DNA from 4 places in the Paenarthrobacter sp. TA1.8 genome. Region 1 is predicted to be linked to each of the others. Evidence: riboswitches for the same ligand, from Rfam matches in the RefSeq annotation. Region 1 holds a riboswitch; each other region holds the start of a gene.

Region 1 (4,385 bases):
TTCCTGATCGTGGGTTACGGAGACCACCGCGGTTCCGGCGTCCAGCAACTCGGAAAGGAACGACGCCAGCTCGGCCCAGGTATTCGCGTCCTGGCCAAACGTTGGCTCGTCCAGAACAAGGACTTTGGGGTGCGCGGCCAGCACCGTGGCCACCGAGAGCCGGCGCTTTTCCCCGCCGGATAACGTATACGGATTGGCGTCGACGAGATGGGTGAGCCGCAACCGTTCCAGCAACTCGTCCACGCGCTCCTCGCCGTGGCCCAGATGCTTCGGACCAAACATCAACTCATCCAGGACCTTGCCCGTGACGAACTGATGTTCCGGCTCCTGGAACACCGTCCCGATGCGGGAAATCAGCTGGTCTGCTTTCCACTTGAACGGATCAATGCCCGCACCCTCGGAAAGTTCGACGGCGGCACTCACTTTGCCGTCCACGGGCGCCAAAAGGCCTGCCAACGTGAGCGCGAACGTGGACTTTCCGGCACCATTGGGACCCGTAATTGTCAGGGCTTGGCCTGCCCGGACCTGCGCACTGATGTCCGTTTGCACCGGAACAGGCGGGATGGTTTTGAAACCTTTGCGCCGTGGCTTTAGTCGGGAAACAGCAAGGTCCTGGGCTGCGAGGAGAAGCTGCGCGGCGTCTGGTTCTTTATGGCGGGTGCGGGTTTCCGGAACGTACCCCGGCACCCAGACGCCAGCCGACATCAGCAGGGTGCGGGCCTCGGAAAGGACCTGGTCGGGAGGGCCGTCCAAGAGGACGCCGCCGGCAGCATTCCCGGTCCCTGCGGCCGTGCTGGACCCTGCGACCGACCCTGGCTGCAAGACCACAATCCTGTCCACCAGGTCTTTCCACACGGACACGCGGTGTTCCACCACAACCAGCGTGGCGCCGGTCTTGTCCAGGCATCGCCCAACAGCATCACGAACCTCCAGCACCCCTGCAGGATCCAGGTTGGCCGTTGGTTCGTCCAACAGGATCAGCCCGGGCCGCATCGCCAAAATGCCCGCAAGCGCAAGGCGCTGCTTCTGACCGCCTGAGAGCGCCGCCGTCGGGTGATCCAACGCCAGACCTCCGCCGGCAGCGGTACGCAACCCGACGTCGTCGAGCGCTTCATGGACACGGGACCAAATCTCGTCCCGCGGCACGGCAAGGTTCTCTGCACCGAAGGCAACGTCGTCGCCAACCCTCGACAAAACCACCTGCGTCTCGGGGTCCTGCTGCATCAGTCCCGCGCGTCCACGCTGCTCGCGGGGCGCCACGCCGTCGATCAGCAGGGAGCCGGTCTCATCCGAGTCATCTTCCTCATCCCCCAGCACCCCGGCGAGGGCATGAAGGAGCGTGGATTTGCCGGCACCCGAAGGTCCGAGCAGCAGTACGCGCTCCCCGGGTTCGATCCGAAGGTCGAGGCCCTGAATGGCAGCTTGGGCACGGCCGGCATGCCGCCAACCCCAGCCCTCGGCTGAGATGGCGGCAGGCCTCACCGTGCCGCTTTGCGTGGCCGACATCAGCTGAAGACGGGCTCCGAAGCGGCCTTGCGCGAGGCGAAGGAACTCAGCACGCCGGTCTTGGCCAGGCCGCGTGTCGCCACCCAGGAGAGTGCGCCCGCGATGATTGCGCCGGAAATTGTGGTGAAGGTGATGTAGGCCAGCTTGTCGACGGCTTCATAGGCGATGTTCCAACCCCACGGGAGGAAGGAGTCGTTCAGGCCGCAGAAGAGGCCCGCGCCCGCACCGGCGAGGAGGGCAGTGGGCAGGTTGAACTTCTTGTACCGGAAGGCGGCAAAGATGAGTTCCGCGCCCAGGCCCTGCAGAACGCCGGAGATGAGCACGGTGGTGCCGTACTGCGAACCCATGATGAGTTCACCGGTGGCGGCAACAGTTTCGCAGAACAGGGCTGCACCCGGCTTGCGGATAATGAGCATGCCCAGAACCGCGGGGATCATCCAGCCGCCGGCAATCAGGCCGGTGAGAGGCGGATACGTCGCGTTCATGGGGATGGATACTAGTGCGGCGCCTTGGGACCATGCCCAGAAGATCACGCCGCCCGCGATGGCGATCAAGGCCGCCACAACGATGTCTACAACACGCCAGTTATAACTGGTCTTCTTCACGTTTACCGTGGTCATTTTCTGCCTCCTGAGGTTACAGGAGGGGAAAGTGCTCCCCGGAATCCGGCTGGCCTGCGCCGCCCGGATCCGGACACTCTGAGAAGCTCGACTCCCTTGCGCCGGTACTAACCGGATCAGGTTCGAGGGTCTGCGGCTGTCCGCACTCTCAGCGCCCTCGCGTCTCCTGCATCTCTGCAGAGTCCGACGGCGGCGCTCCCCTGTCGTTATTAAATCTGCCCTGATGGGCTGGTTCAGTTTACACCTGAGTCTGTGGCGGGTGTTGGTCTGTTGCCGGCAGGCGGTCACAATCGGCAGTGGTGGTGCGTTGCAGGGCTCCCCGGGGGTGCGTTGCGAGGGCTTCCGGGGGTGCGTTGCGAGGCCCACTCTGCACCCTTCCCCCACACCATTCCCTGCACACCAGGCCCCACAACAAGACGGGGGTGCGTTGCGAGGCCTGCTCTGCACGCTAACCCCACACCATTCCCTGCGCACCAGGCCCCACAACGAGACCTGAGAGAATGAACCAGCAGAATCCACCGCGGCAAAGGGGCACCTTCATGACCGACCTTCCCCAGCAAGACTTCCCCCTTCCCCCAGAAGTGCCCCAGCCGCGCCTGGCCGCGAGCATCATCCTCCTCCGTGACTCCCCGGGCGGACTCGAAGCCTTTGTCCAGCACAGGGTGAGCACCATGGACTTCGCCGCCGGCATGGTGGTCTTCCCCGGTGGACGGGTGGATGCCGCGGACGAGTCCGGCTGGGACTACCCCTCGGACCTGCTTCAACGCCACGCGGCGGACTGGCAGCAGAGCTCCATCTGCAGTGGCGCGGGCGAAGCCACGAAGAACGCCGGAACGGTGCTTTCCGCCGCAATCCGTGAAGTCAAGGAGGAAGCCGGGCTCAGCATCGACGCCTCTGACCTCCGCCCGTGGGCCAACTGGATCACACCGACAGACATGCCCAAGCGATTCGACACTTACTTTTATGTTGCCAAGCCCTCCCCGGGGGCCGAACCGCGGCACCAGACCACGGAAGCCTGGCAATCACTGTGGATGCCGGTAGCGGACATTCTTGCGGCGGAGGCCGCGGGCACCCTGAAGCTGATGCCGCCCACGTACTACCTGCTCAAAGAAATCGCCGGGTTCGCTACCGTGGATGCTCTTTGGTCGGCCGAACACGATGTTGTCCCGGTTCTGGCCCCTGTCGGCTCCATGGCTGCGTTCCTCAAGGAGCGGGAAAACCGCCGCTAGCGCTTGGAACGAGCTGGAGCCGGTTAGGCTGGGAGCATGAACCTCTTTTTCAAGCTGATCGGCGCCGGAGTAAGTCTCGGAGCAGGCTTCGTAGGTACCAAACTTGTCAACAAAGGGTGGGAAAAGGCCACGGGCAACAAGCCACCCTTGGGCAACGACGACATGGAATCGAGTCTTCGCTCCGCCCTGACTTTCGCGCTGATTTCAGCCTTCGTCAGCACACTCATCCAGGTCCTGGCGAGCAGGGGCACGCAGCGCGCCATTGCACGCTTCGCCAAGACCCACGACATCGTCTAGGCAACCTCACCACAACACAACGCCGGGATCACCCATGAGGGTAGTCCCGGCGTTCGTTGTTTCCGCTGCTGCTAGCGCTGGCTCCCGGGCTCTTGCCCCGCGGCCGCCCGCTGCACAACCGCTTCAAGTTCATCCTTGGTGAGCATTTCGCGATGCCCGTGCTTGGTGCGGTAGGCGGAGCGGCCCACCATGTGAGCGGAAACCGGGGCCGTCAGGAGCTGGAAAATCCACGCCACCAGAAGGACTGGCCATACCCACCAGGTCCGCATCTGGAGGCCGATCGCAGCCAGCATGAGGAATAGACCCAAAACCTGCGGCTTGGTGGCCGCGTGCATGCGGCTCATGAGGTCCGGAAATCTCAACAAGCCAATAGCAGCGCCGAGGGACATCAGTGCGCCCACCACCAGGAACAGTGCAGTGACGGCGTCGATCACAAAATCCAAGCCGGTGGCATCAGGATTCATTGCTCTGCTCCCTCCGTTCGGCTACGAACCGGGCCACGGTCACCGAGCCAATGAACCCGATCACCGCGAGGGCCACCAGCAGCATCAAGTTGTTCAGGTGCTTGTTCATTGCCATGTCGATTGCCAGGGCGGCACCCAGGATCGCCAGCAAGACATCCGATGCCAGAACCCTATCCAGCAAGGACGGACCGATAGCGATCCGGACAATTGCCCCTGCCGCGGCGAGGCTAAGGATCACAGCCGTTGCCACGAGAACGAATTCCTTCATA
Region 2 (4,385 bases), 1.4 Mb from region 1:
TCAACCTCCCCAAGGGCTTCGACAAGTTCCTGGGCAAGTAGTCCGTGGCTGACATCCCAACCGCGTCGCAGTTGGGATGTCAGAGCCGTGGAATAGGCTGAACCAATGCATAAGCAGCGCGTAGTCTTCGTCCATGGCCTGGGAAGTTTCGGTGCTGCGGCATGGCCGAAGCAGCATGGCATGGCCCTTGCTTATGATGCACTCTTCCTTCGGCGGCACGGCTTTGACGCTATGGCCGAACCGGTGGAATCCAACGTGGCGGCGGACGTCGCAATACTGATCAATGCGTTGGTCGATTCCGGTGGCGGTCACATCGTTGCCCATGAACAAGGTGCAATTTCCGCCATGCTGGCAGCCGTCGAGCGCCCGGACTTGGTGCACTCACTTTGCTTGGTAGAGCCGTCCTGTTTGTCCCTGACCGCTGAGCTTCCGGCGACTGCTTCCTATCGGGCCCTCATGGAACCGCTGTTCGACGTGCGAAACCAGCTCAACGACGCCGATTACCAGCGTGAGTTTTACCGGCGTGCTTTCTCCGCCGAGACCGGCGGACTGGACACTCCGGAGGCGCGACGGTCAGCACACAGGCTCCGGCTCCAAGCACCGCCATGGGAGGCTCCGCTTCACATTGTGCCGGGCGTTCCCACGCTGGTTCTCACTGGCGGTTGGGAGCCCTTGTACGAGGAAATCGCCGGCTATCTCCAGGAGACCGGCGCCCTCCGCCGCGTGGCAGCGGGTGGACACCGGCCCCAGGATTCAGTTGATGGCGATCAGGCAATCCGCTCATTCATCGCGGACGTCGGACGAGCCATGTCAGCTCAGGCTTCCTGAACTGCTTCCGTTTAAGTTCGTTGGGACCTGAAGTTCCGGCAGGTAGACCTTTCCGCCGGAGGCCAGGAACTCCTCGCTCTTTTCCCGCATCCCGCTGTACATCCCGGCGATTGCGGCCTGCGACTCTGCCGAACCATACTCGTCACGGATGTCCTGGCTGATGCGCATCGAACAGAACTTGGGGCCGCACATGGAGCAGAAATGCGCGGTCTTCGCCGGCTCGGCGGGCAGGGTCTCGTCGTGGAAGGATTCTGCCGTGACCGGGTCAAGGGACAAAGCGAACTGGTCCCTCCAGCGGAACTCGAACCGTGCCTTGGAAAGAGCATCATCACGCTCATGGGCCCCCGGATGTCCCTTGGCGAGGTCCGCTGCGTGAGCCGCGATCTTATACGTGATGACACCGGTCTTGACGTCGTCCTTGTTGGGAAGCCCCAGATGCTCCTTGGGGGTCACGTAGCAGAGCATCGCCGTGCCGTAGCGGGCAATCTCCGTGGCGCCGATTGCTGACGTGATGTGGTCATAGCCGGGGGCGATATCGGTAACCAACGGCCCCAACGTGTAGAACGGCGCACCGTTGCAGAGTTCCTGCTGACGCTCCACATTTTCCCGCACCAGATGGAAGGGAATGTGCCCGGGTCCCTCCACCATGACCTGCACGTCGAATTCCCACGCCCGCTGGGTCAGCTCCGCGAGCGTATCAAGCTCGGCGAACTGCGCGGCGTCGTTGGCGTCGGCGATGGAACCCGGGCGGAGACCGTCACCCAGGGAGAACGCGACATCGTATTTGGCGAAGATTTCGCACAACTCATCAAAGTGCGTGTAAAGGAAGTTCTCCTGGTGGTGTGCCAGGCACCACCCGGCCATAATCGATCCGCCGCGGGAAACGATGCCCGTGACGCGGTTGGCGGTCAAGGGCACGTACCTCAGCAGAACGCCAGCGTGAATGGTCATATAGTCCACACCCTGCTCGCATTGCTCGATCACGGTATCGCGGAAGATCTCCCACGTCAGCTGGTTGGCCTCCCCGTTTACCTTCTCAAGTGCCTGGTAAATAGGCACTGTTCCGATCGGAACGGGCGAGTTGCGGATGATCCACTCGCGAGTGGTGTGGATGTCATCTCCGGTGGAGAGGTCCATCACCGTGTCAGCGCCCCACTGGGCTGCCCACTGCAGTTTGTCCACTTCCTCTGCAATGGAGCTGGTGACTGCCGAGTTGCCGATGTTGGCGTTGATCTTGACCAAGAATGCCTTGCCAATGATCATCGGCTCGGATTCAGGGTGGTTGATGTTGTTCGGAATAATTGCCCTTCCCGCGGCGACTTCGCTGCGGACCAGCTCAACGTCACAGTTCTCCCGCAACGCAACGAACTGCATCTCCGGAGTCACGACGCCTTGTTTCGCGTAGTGCATTTGCGTGACGGTCTTACCCGCGACGGCGCGGCGCGGCACCGGTTGCGCACCCTTCCACTCCGCTGACGCGGCTCCACGCCGAACCGCGGACTTACCGTCGTCGAGCAGGTTCCTTTCCCGCCCCGAATAAGCCTCCGTATCTCCGCGGGATTCGATCCATGGTGCACGGAAAGGATCCAGGCCCACCACGGGATCGCTTCCGGGTCCCGCTGTTCGGTATACCTGCAGAGGCTTGTTTGCTTGCCCATTGGGAGATGGCTCCAAGGCGATCTCCGTGACGGGGACCCGTATGCCGTTACCTGGGTCTTCCAGCCAAGCCAACGAATGGGACTTCAGGGATTGCGTTACAGTTTCCGCCGTATTTTGGACAGTATTCGTCTGGTTTTGGGCAGGGCTGTGCTGTGTTTCTGTGGTGCTCAAGGGAATACTCACTTCCTTCGCCGGCATTACCCGGACAGGTTCAACGGTCGCAGACTGCGTCAGTCCGATCTCAGCCCCTGCAGGGGCCCCCGTGTGGTCGTAGACGAAGCTACCACAGCTCCCGACGGGCTCCCAGTCACATGCAGGCACCAGGCTCCAACACGCCGCTCCCGTTACGCTTTTGCCATGGCCAACATCATCGAATTCAGCGGACCTGCGCTCGTATCGGCAGACGAAGAGCGCCAGGGGCTGTGGTCCGTAGACGGCATACTGACGTTTGAGCGTCCCGGTGCGACGCCGGACAGGATATTGGATGGCTGGGTCCTGCCAGGTTTGGTTGATGCCCACTGTCACATCGGACTCGGCCTTGGAGGAGCGGTGGATGAACAGGCAACGCTCGCCCAGGCCCAAGCAGACCTCAACGCCGGAACGCTGCTGATCCGCGATTGCGGATCGCCCGCCGACACCCGCTGGGTGCAGCAACGAACGGACCTGCCGCGACTGATCAGGTCGGGTCGGCATATCGCCCGGAGTCGGCGTTATCTTCGCGGTTTGGGTCATGAAATTGAGCCGCGGGAACTAGTGGAAACGGTCCGAAAGGAAGCCCGTGACGGAGATGGCTGGGTGAAACTTGTGGGCGACTGGATCGATCGCGGCGTTGGAGACCTCGCTGCCTCGTTCCCCGCGAAGACCGTCAAGGAAGCCATTTCCGCGGCCCACGATGAGGGAGCAAGGGTCACCGCGCATTGTTTCGGCGAGGACACCATCGATGACATGCTCGACGCCAACATCGACTGCATAGAGCACGCCACCGGACTCCTTCCGCGGCACCTTCCCCGTTTGGTGGAACAGTCAGTGCCCATCGTCCCCACCCTGGTCAACATCGCTACCTTCCCGGATATCGCAGCCCAGGCAGCGCCGAAGTTTCCGGAGTACGCGGACCACATGATGCGTCTCTGGGAGCGTCGTCGCGAGCGTGTGCTGGAGGCCTTCGAAGCGGGGGTTTCCGTCTATGCCGGTACCGACGCCGGTAGCGTGATCAAACACGGCAGGATTGCGGACGAAATGATGGAACTGCACGACGCCGGCCTTCCGCCGGCGGCGGTCCTGCACGCCGCCGCCTGGGGCGCCCGTGAGTGGCTGGGAGTCGAGGGCATCAGCGAAGGCGCAAGTGCCGACGTCGTGCTGTGCAGTGACGATCCACGCCGTCATCCGGGTACCATCGCGGCGCTCAAACATGTCGTGCTCAGGGGTAATGTCGTTCGTTAGGAATAAATTGAAGCTTCAAGTAATTTAGATAGGTAAGAAGGTGCCGATGCGCGGCCACCTCAGAACCGGGAGCTTCACATGACCTCATCATTCAGCCAGGATCTTCTGCCTGCCGAACTCACCATGGGCACCGTCATGCTCAAGGTGGGCGACATGAAGGTCATGAGCGACTACTATCAGCGAGCACTTGGCCTGGAAGTCGTGGCTGAGCAGGATGGTGGCCTGTACCTCGGACGCGTAGCCAAGCCCGTTGTCCACCTTGCCCCCGCTGCGGGACTGCAGATTCCCGGGCGGGGAGAGGCCGGTCTGTTCCACACGGCAATCCTGTTCCAGGATCAGCCGTCGCTGGCCGCGACTATTGCTACGGCGGCGGAGTACGAACCTCGTGCTTTCGCAGGCAGCGCCGACCACCTGGTGAGCGAAGCGTTCTACTTCACTGACCCCGAAGGCAACGGAAT
Region 3 (4,385 bases), 1.0 Mb from region 1:
TGGTTCCGGACTCCATTTCTCCGTCGCACCGGGCCGTGACAGCGGGTTCCGCGATTTGCACGACGCCAAAGGGTCCGTTGCCGTTTCCATTGCCGTTGCCGTTTCCACGGGCGGCTCCGTTGGAGGGTTTGGACCCGGAAATGACAACAGCCTCGAATTCCTGGCCGATGTGGTTGGCAACGAGAGCCGCTTCCACTGTGTCCAATGCCGCCCGCTCAAGGCGTCCGGCCAACTGATCAGAGGATGCCATGATCTCGGGTAACGACGGGAGGGCTTCACGCGCCCACGCCGGAATGTCCTGGTTATTGCTGAGGGCTTCGCAGATCACCAGGACAAAGCGATCAATGAGGCGCCGCAAGGGTGCTGTGGTGTGGGCATAGGGAGCCCCGATAGCTGCTTGGATCACATTGGCCGGAACATCACCGTCAAAGGGCGTGTAGCCTGCACCGCGGAACAACGTTCCGGCTGAATGCAGGATGGCCAGCTGTTTGGGATCGGATGCATCCAGGGTCCGCAGGTATTCGCCGTAGCTGACCTCTCCGTCCCAGGGTTTGCCGAGGGCAGTGGTCTGCCGCTTGAAATGGAGCAGTGACCGATCATCAGGTGCGGGCATGGTGCGCAGGATGCCCACTTTTCCATCGAGCATCATCTGCGCGGCGGCCATGCCGGTCATGAGGGAGATCTGCGCGTTCCAATCCTCAACCGGCAGGGACGGTGCCGCTGCGATTCTGTACCCGCCGCCGTCAGTCGCCTGGACTATTTCCTGTTCCGGCATGTTGAGGCTTGCGCCGCCGCGTTGACGTTCCAGTTCAACGCGCTTCAGTCCCACTTCTTTGAGTAGCTGGAGAACCGGCGGGGCAGTACCGTCGTCGATCTGCTGTTGTGCGCCCTTGTAGCTCAGCTTTGCCCTGCTGCGCACAGTCGCACGGGCAACGGTGACGGCCAAAATTTCAGCTTTCCCGTCCAGGTCGAAATCCCAAACGAACGCGCTGCAATCCTGGTCGGCCAGCAGGCTTCCCGCGTTCTCACTGATGACCTCCGGATGCAGCGGGATCCGCCCGTCAGGGGCGTAGAACGTCTGCCCGCGTTGACGCGTTTCGGTATCCAGCGCGCCGCCGGGAGCCACGAAGGAAGGCACATCGGCGATGGCATAGAGGACCTTGTACCCATCACCGGCCCTTTCAATGAACAGAGCCTGGTCCAGGTCGGTGGACGTCGCGGGGTCGATGGTCACAAAAGGGATATCCCGCAGGTCCTGGGCTGGCAGCTCAAGGGCCTCCACCGCTTCCCGGGCCTCGTCCACAGCTTCTGCCGGGTATTCGCCGGGGAGTTCCAGCTCCGTCCTCAGGGCGGCGAGGGCCGAGGCGAGCTGGTCCGACGAGTCGTCGACGTTGGGCGCAATCCGATGATGTGACACGAAAATCAGGTTAGCCCGAAATGGGCCGATAGTCTTGGATCATGGGCACTTCCCCGGACGCCGCAGCCTATGCCGGGCAACTCTCAGCGGAGTTGCTTGGAGCCATGGCGTATGGCGAACTGTCCGCCTTCGGGCGGCTCTCCCTGGATTCCCGCTATGCACCCACGCTTCACGACAGGTCCGTGCTCGCGAAGATCGCAGTGGGGGCCTACGGAAACTTCGCCCTCCTCAACGACCGCCTGTCGGAGATGGGTCTGGATCCCGAACGTGCCATGCTGCCGTTTCAGCGCTCCTTCGATCACTTCCACGAGCGCACCAAGCCGGGGGACTGGTTCGAATCCGTGATGAAGGCCTATGTCATCGATACTGTGTCATCGGATTTCTATAGGGCTGTCTCGATGTTCCTCGACCCGACAACGCAGCATTTCGTTGAGCGCGTTGCTTCACCCGATCAGGCCACGGAAGTCCTTCGCGTCCTGCTCAGGCGGGCCTTGGCAGATGACCCGCGCCTCGCTTCGCGATTGGCGCTGTGGGGCCGCCGCTTGGTGGGGGAAGCGCTGACGCAGGCGCAACGCGTGGGCATGGAACACCCCCTGCTGGGGCCGATGCTGAAAAGCGGCGGGGACGCGCGTGCCGCGGCGAAAAGGCTGACGACGGAGCTCGCCGAAAAGCACGCCCGCCGGATGACTGGCCTCGGCCTGACCGCCTAGCCCGCGGATCGCGCGGAACCTCCGGCTTCCCTAGACGGAATCCAAGGCTTCCAGCAGCGACTTGGCCGCCGCCGTCGGGTCCGGTGCCGCTGTGATGGCGCGGACCACCACGATCCGGCCGGCGCCCGCTTTCACAACCTGTTCAACGTTGCTGAGATCGATGCCACCAATGGCGAACCATGGGAGGGTCACACCGTCGCCCGAGCGCTTGACCGCTTCTGCGGCATATGTGACCAGGTCCAAACCGACAGCAGCGCGACCGGGTTTGGTGGGTGTTGCCCAGACCGGACCCACGCAGAAATAGTCCAGTCCCAGGGGCCCTTGGGAGGTGGCCACAGCGGCATCGATTTGTTCGGTTGTGTGGGTGGAGAGGCCGATGCCGGTGGCGTTCGGCAGGAGGGTCCGGGCTGCAGTCAGGGGCAGGTCCTTTTGCCCGATGTGGAACACGGGAGCCCCTGAAATGCTGGCAACATCGGCCCGGTCGTTGACCGCCCAAAGCCGTCCGTGCCGTTGTGCGACGCTCCGCAGGACGGCCAACATCTCCAGTTCCTCGGCAGCTTCCAGCGTCTTGTCGCGGAGTTGGATGATGTCCACGCCGCCTTCGAAAGCGGCGTCCACAAAGTCCTCAAAATCGCCCTGCTCCTTACGGGCATCGGTGCACAGGTAAAGGCGGGCGGAGGCAAGAGCGTCAGGCTGAGTCATGGGAACCAGAGTAGTTCCTCTAAACTGGGCTCGTACTGCGGGAGCCGCGACATTCGTCATATGACTGTCCGGCTGAGAGGGCTTCAGCGCCGACCGCTTGACCTGATCCGGCTAGTACCGGCGTAGGGAAGGAAACGAATGGCAGATTCCCGCCATACCCGCCTCCAGGCAGACGTTGCCGTCATTGGTGGTGGCGTCATCGGCCTCGGCATCGCTCACGAAGCCCGGCGATTGGGCCGTTCAGTTGCGCTGATCGACCCCGCTCCCGCTTCCGGCGCGTCCTTCGCAGCGGCAGGCATGCTTGCACCCGTCAGCGAACTCCATTACCAGGAAGAAGACCTTCTTGAGTTAATGCTTGAGTCTTCCCAGCTCTGGCCCTCCTTCGTGGACGGCCTGCATCAAGGCGCGGAGGACAACGGATATCGCACGACGCCGACCCTCGCCGTGGGTGCCGACGCAGCCGACCGCCGGGCGCTCGCGGACTTAAGGTCGGTCCAGCTTGCGGCTGGCCTGGAAGTCGAACCTATCGCTCTGCGGGACGCGAGGCAACGGGAGCCGCTCCTCAGCCCGCAGATCTCCTGTGCTTTCGATATACCTGCCGACCACCAAGTCGATCCAAGGAAACTCGCGGCATGCCTCCTGGCAGGACTGGCAGCCCATTCGCCCAATGACAGTTCCTGGGTGTCGGGAGCCGATGACGGATTCGCCATTGCTTCCAGGGCGCGCGGTTTGCTGTGGGAAGGCGGGCGTGTCACAGGCGTGGCGCTGGACTCAGGAGTCACCGTTCACGCCGGAGAAACGGTGGTGGCCAACGGGCTCGGGGCGTCCCAACTCTCCGGTCTCCCTGAAGGCCTCAGGCTTCCCGTAAGGCCGGTCTACGGGGACATCCTCCGGCTTCGCGTCCCCGATCACCTGCGGCCCTTGGTCACATCAACGATTCGCGGGATGGTTCGCGGGGTGCCGGTTTACATCGTGCCCCGGGACGACGGAACTGTGGTGATTGGAGCCACGCAACGCGAAGACGGGTTGTCAGCCTCTTCCAACGCGGTCTCGGCGGGTGGCGTTTACCAATTGCTGAGGGACGCCCAAGTATTGGTCCCCGCAGTGGCTGAACTGGAACTCCTTGAAGCAACCGCCCGCGCCCGGCCCGGAACTCCGGACAACGCTCCACTGCTCGGACGGGTCGGTGTTTCCAACGGTGGCATCGACGGCCTGGTGATTGCCACAGGATTCTTCCGCCACGGAGTCCTCCTGACTCCGGTGGCCGCCAAGATCGTGGGGGAACTCCTCAAAGGCTCCACGGACTCCCGGTGGGCCCCCTTCCTGCCCCATCGTTTCGTGGGCAACGCCCCTGTTGCCCGAACACTCACACCAGCAGCACGAACCACCACCAAGGAAACAGCATGAACATCACAGTGAACGGAACCGACCACGCAGTCTCTGACGGCGCATCCGTCAGTACCCTCGTCACCGCCGTCACCGGTCGCGCCTTGGACCCTCGCGGACAAGCGGCCGACGGCGGCAAGCTGGGAGTCGCTGTCGCACGCAATTCCGAG
Region 4 (4,385 bases), 1.7 Mb from region 1:
GGTAGCCGGTCTTGTTCTTGAACTTCTGGATGACGATCTTCGGACCACGGAGGTCCTCGAGGATCTCAGCCGTGACCTTGACGTTGGCCAGTTCCGCAGCTGCGGAGGTGACCTTCTCGCCGTCAACCAGGAGCAATGCGGGCAGCTCAAGCGTGCTACCGGCTCCACCGGGGACGCGGTTCAGCGTTACGTAGTCTCCAACGGAAACTTTTTCTTGGCGGCCGCCTGCGCGGACAATCGCGTACACCACTTGGGTACTCACTTCTCTCGACGTTTATTACAAAATTTGCGTGCGGAACCTTGAACCGGAATCAGCCCTGGTTCGCGCTGTGCCTCAACGCCGTGGACTTCTGAATCGAAGTCCGCGAGTCATCCCATGAACAATTCCAAGGGGCATAACCCAAGTGTTGGCGTAAGCACCGAAGATCAAGATTACGCTAGTTTGACCTTCAGCTGCAAATGAGGCCGGGTCCGGAGGCTACCTCGTGACTTGCATCACCAGTTGTAACGGACTCTCCCGGCACCGTGCCCATACAGCCTACAGGGTTTGAGCGAGATTAACGCGATCCGGCCAGCGACGCGCGGACGTGTCGCCGCAATTGGCCTCAAGTGCGTGCCCGGAAAGCTACTCAGCGCACGTGAACGAAGCCTGGGCAAACAGCCTGGGAGCATCGAAAAACGCCGTCTCGTAGCGGCAGGACTGAGTGAAAGCATCCATCATCGCAGTCCGCTCCGTGCCAGAAGCCGCGACGGCCGCGGCAGCAGTGAAGTTGATCGCTTTCCGCGTTGCCGCCGCGAAATCCTCGTCGGCATAGGTCTTCAACCAGTCCGCATATGCGTGGTCCGCCGGCGCGCCGGCGTCTACGTATGCCGTATGAAGCTGCTGCCCCACCTCCGCGTACAACCAATAACAGGGCAGGATCGCCGCCAGCACCACGGCGTAGCTGCCGGCGGCGGATGTTGCCAGTAAATGGTCCACGTAGGACTTGGTAACCGGTCCGGTTGCCGTGGAGGCTTCGCGCGTGCTCAACCAGTTCCTGTGCAACTCCGATTCAACCTCCAGGCACTGCTGTGATGCCTTTGCCCAGAACAGTTGTTCTTCCTCCGTGGGCGCCAAGGCGCCCGCACGTGCCAGGACCCTCGAATACCCATTGAGATAGATGGCGTCCTGGGCAAGGTAGTAATTGAAGTCACGTTCCGGCAGCTCGCCGGATTGAAGTCCTTGAATAAACGGGAGCCCGTAAATCGCTTCGAGTTCGGGGACGGCTTCGTTCCACATCGCCGCAGCGAAAGCGCCCGGCGTGGATGCCTGCTGGAAGTGGTGGAAGTGGTTCACGGGCCCGTTGCCTTGACCCACGTGCAGGCTGTCAGAGGCCTGCAATGCCCCTAGCAACCACGGCTTGACTTCCCGCAATGAAACTTCCCAGTCACCGGTTCGTGCCTGGACTGTGGCCAAGGCGGAAGACAGAGAGCACCCGGTACCGTGGCTATTCCGCGTTGCAACCCGGGGACCTGCCACTTCGACCACGTCCTGGGACAGCAGCCCGCTCGTGTTCACCAGCGCGTCCGGGCACTCCGGCCCTGGCAGGTGGCCACCTTTGACCAGGACCGTGTTTCCGTACTCCGCTGCCAGCCGTTTGCCCTGGTCCAGCGCCGAAGCCCAGTCAGTTGCCTCGGGCTCCCCCAGCAACATGGCCAGTTCAGGAAGGTTCGGCGTAATGAGGTGGGCCAAAGGCAGCAGCGAGCGCAATGCCTTCTCAGCAGACTCCCGCAGCAGCCGGTCACCGCTGGTGGCCACCATCACCGGATCAAGGACCACGACGGCGGGACTCACCTCTTCGAGCCAGCCCCGGACCTGGTTGATGACGGCTGCGTCGCCGAGCATTCCGATCTTGACGGCGTCAATGGTGATGTCGGCACTAATGGCTTCCAGTTGCTGACGCAGGAAGTGCGCGGGAGGGACGTGGACGGCACTGACCTCCCTGGTGTTTTGCGCGGTGAGGGCCGTGATGGCAGCCATGCCATACCCGCCAAAAGCGGCGATGCTCTTCAGGTCCGCCTGGATTCCGGCACCACCTGAAGGGTCCGAGCCGGCAATGCTCAGAATGCGCGGGGTTGGACGGCCCGAAGCCGGAGCGTCGAGGGGGTACACCGATGAATATGATGATGCAGTCATGAGACATCCCTTCGCCGGTGCTAACCGGACAGGTTCAACGGGTTTGGATCTCAGCCTGGCCCAACGCCCGGCACCCCGTGTCAGTCCCCAAGCGTAGCCGGGAAGCAACGCGCCGCGGGAACCGGGCCACACCGACGCCCGGATGTGACTCTGAACGCAGCCTGTGCGTGGCTTGCAGAGCGGACGCAAAAGGACCCCGCGCTACCCGCCGTTTGGCAGTTAGCGCAGGGCCCTCTTCAACTTATTCGCCGCGATTAGAGCTCGGAAGCAGGAACTCCAACGCCGAGGATGATGGGCTCATCCTTTGGTGCCTTCTTGGCCGGTTCCACAGGCGCCTTGGCCTCATGGGCCGAACCCCGGGTGGCCGACGCTGTCGCCTCATGGTGTTCAACGCTGGTTTCATTGGCCGCGCCCTGGGCCCTGCTGGCGCTCCGGTTACGGCGACCACGACGACCACGCGAGGCTGAAGCAGCCTCCGGATCTTCCTCGGCAGTCCGTGCCGGAGAAGCAGCCTTCGGGGCTGAAATCGGAGCGGCTTCCTGCTCGGGTGCCGGAGCCGCACCGAGGTGCGAAAACGCTTCGGCCAGCAGATCCAGGCTCATGGCAGGCTTGGCTGCCTGCGGTTCCTCGTGGTGCTCAACGAACGGCAAGGCAACTTCTTCCCCGCCGAAGCGCAGCACGGGAGTAGATCTTGCTTCCTGGACTGCTGCTTCCCTGCTTGCAGCATCGCGGGCTGAAGTCCCTGCTTCGCCGCTGCCTGCTTCACTACTGGCGGCGGTGCCGGCTGTAGGGCTTGCGTCCGGCTCGTGCCGGCCTGCCGCCCGCGCTTCCTCCTCTGCACGGTGAACTTCGTCGTCGTGCAGGTGTGCGGCGTGCGCTGCAGCGGCAATCGTCGCCAGGGCGGCCCTGGTTGCCTCGGCTTTGGCTATCCGGGCAGGATCCTGCGGTTCAGCCGTGGTGGATGCTGCGGCCGGGGCGGACGTGGTGGTGTGGACCTGCGCGGGAGCTTCGGCAACAGCCGGTCCCCCGCCCTTGCCGCGGCGGCGTTTGCGTTCGGTCCGCGCAGCAGGCTGCTGCGCTTCCGTATGCGGGCGGTGATGTTCAGCAGCCACCACGTTGGCGCGTCGGTGCTCAACGGGCTCGTCGTGCGTGACGACACCTCGGCCAGCGCAGTGCTCGCACTGCTCACCGAAGACCTCAAGGAGGCCGGTACCCATGCGCTTGCGCGTCATCTGGACCAGGCCCAGCGACGTTACTTCGGCCACCTGGTGCTTGGTGCGGTCCCGGCCGAGGCACTCCACCATGCGGCGGAGGACGAGGTCGCGGTTGGATTCAAGGACCATGTCAATGAAGTCAATGACGATAATGCCGCCGATATCGCGCAGACGAAGCTGGCGAACAACTTCCTCGGCCGCTTCCAGGTTGTTCTTGGTGACGGTTTCTTCAAGGTTTCCGCCACTGCCGGTGAACTTGCCGGTGTTGACGTCCACCACAGTCATGGCCTCGGTGCGGTCGATGACCAACGAACCGCCGGACGGCAGGAAGACCTTCCGCTCCAGGGCCTTGTGGATCTGCTCATCAATGCGCCAGGCGGCGAAGATGTCCTGATCCTTGGTCCACTTTTCGAGGCGGCCCACCAGATCAGGGGCAACGTATGTCACGTAAGCCTCGATGGTGTCCCAGGCGTCGTCGCCGGAGACGATCAGTTTGGAGAAGTCCTCGTTGAAGACGTCACGGACCACCTTGATGGTGAGGTCAGGTTCGCCGTAGAGCAGTTCCGGAGCCAGGACCTTGGTGGACGAGGCCTGTCCTTCAATGCCTTCCCACTGCGCACGCAGACGGTTGATGTCGTGGGTGAGCTCTTCCTCCGAAGCGCCCTCGGCTGCTGTCCGAACAATGACACCGGCGTTCTCCGGCAGGCGGTCCTTCAGGATGCGCTTGAGGCGGTTGCGCTCGACGTCGGGCAGCTTGCGTGAGATGCCGGTCATGGAACCACCGGGTACGTACACCAGGTAGCGGCCCGGCAAGGAGATCTGGCTGGTAAGGCGGGCACCCTTGTGTCCCACGGGGTCCTTGGTGACCTGGACCAGGACGGAGTCGCCGGACTTCAGGGCGTTCTCGATCCGGCGCGGCTGGCCTTCAAGGTTGACTGCGTCCCAGTTGACTTCACCGGCGTACAGGACCGCGTTACGGCCCCGTCCGATGTCCA

Evidence for each region. A riboswitch is a leader RNA that binds a small molecule or an ion and turns the genes downstream of it on or off. The one in region 1 is predicted to bind thiamine pyrophosphate.
Region 2: it holds a riboswitch for thiamine pyrophosphate, as region 1 does, so the genes downstream of both, thiC (phosphomethylpyrimidine synthase ThiC) here and ACNAOT_RS20435 (ECF transporter S component) in region 1, are expected to answer to the same signal.
Region 3: it holds a riboswitch for thiamine pyrophosphate, as region 1 does, so the genes downstream of both, thiO (glycine oxidase ThiO) here and ACNAOT_RS20435 (ECF transporter S component) in region 1, are expected to answer to the same signal.
Region 4: it holds a riboswitch for thiamine pyrophosphate, as region 1 does, so the genes downstream of both, thiD (bifunctional hydroxymethylpyrimidine kinase/phosphomethylpyrimidine kinase) here and ACNAOT_RS20435 (ECF transporter S component) in region 1, are expected to answer to the same signal.

Annotation. Positions count from the first base shown of each region.
Region 1 is NZ_CP184287.1:4,384,807-4,389,191, forward strand. It holds gene ACNAOT_RS20430 (ABC transporter ATP-binding protein) at 1-1,506, opposite strand, end outside; gene ACNAOT_RS20435 (ECF transporter S component) at 1,506-2,126, opposite strand; TPP riboswitch at 2,202-2,338, opposite strand; gene ACNAOT_RS20440 (NUDIX hydrolase) at 2,666-3,355, shown strand; gene ACNAOT_RS20445 (DUF4235 domain-containing protein) at 3,392-3,652, shown strand; gene mnhG (monovalent cation/H(+) antiporter subunit G) at 3,724-4,116, opposite strand; gene ACNAOT_RS20455 (monovalent cation/H+ antiporter complex subunit F) at 4,106-4,384, opposite strand; gene ACNAOT_RS20460 (Na+/H+ antiporter subunit E) at 4,381-4,385, opposite strand, start outside.
Region 2 is NZ_CP184287.1:3,001,890-3,006,274, reverse strand. It holds gene ffh (signal recognition particle protein) at 1-41, shown strand, start outside; gene ACNAOT_RS14010 (alpha/beta fold hydrolase) at 106-828, shown strand; gene thiC (phosphomethylpyrimidine synthase ThiC) at 811-2,658, opposite strand; TPP riboswitch at 2,654-2,761, opposite strand; gene ACNAOT_RS14000 (amidohydrolase family protein) at 2,845-3,927, shown strand; gene ACNAOT_RS13995 (VOC family protein) at 4,006-4,385, shown strand, end outside.
Region 3 is NZ_CP184287.1:3,357,111-3,361,495, reverse strand. It holds gene ACNAOT_RS15585 (RNB domain-containing ribonuclease) at 1-1,417, opposite strand, end outside; gene ACNAOT_RS15580 (ferritin-like fold-containing protein) at 1,459-2,127, shown strand; gene thiE (thiamine phosphate synthase) at 2,158-2,829, opposite strand; TPP riboswitch at 2,857-2,975, shown strand; gene thiO (glycine oxidase ThiO) at 2,968-4,236, shown strand; gene thiS (sulfur carrier protein ThiS) at 4,233-4,385, shown strand, end outside.
Region 4 is NZ_CP184287.1:2,723,227-2,727,611, forward strand. It holds gene rplU (50S ribosomal protein L21) at 1-250, opposite strand, end outside; gene thiD (bifunctional hydroxymethylpyrimidine kinase/phosphomethylpyrimidine kinase) at 626-2,176, opposite strand; TPP riboswitch at 2,166-2,264, opposite strand; gene ACNAOT_RS12585 (Rne/Rng family ribonuclease) at 2,431-4,385, opposite strand, start outside.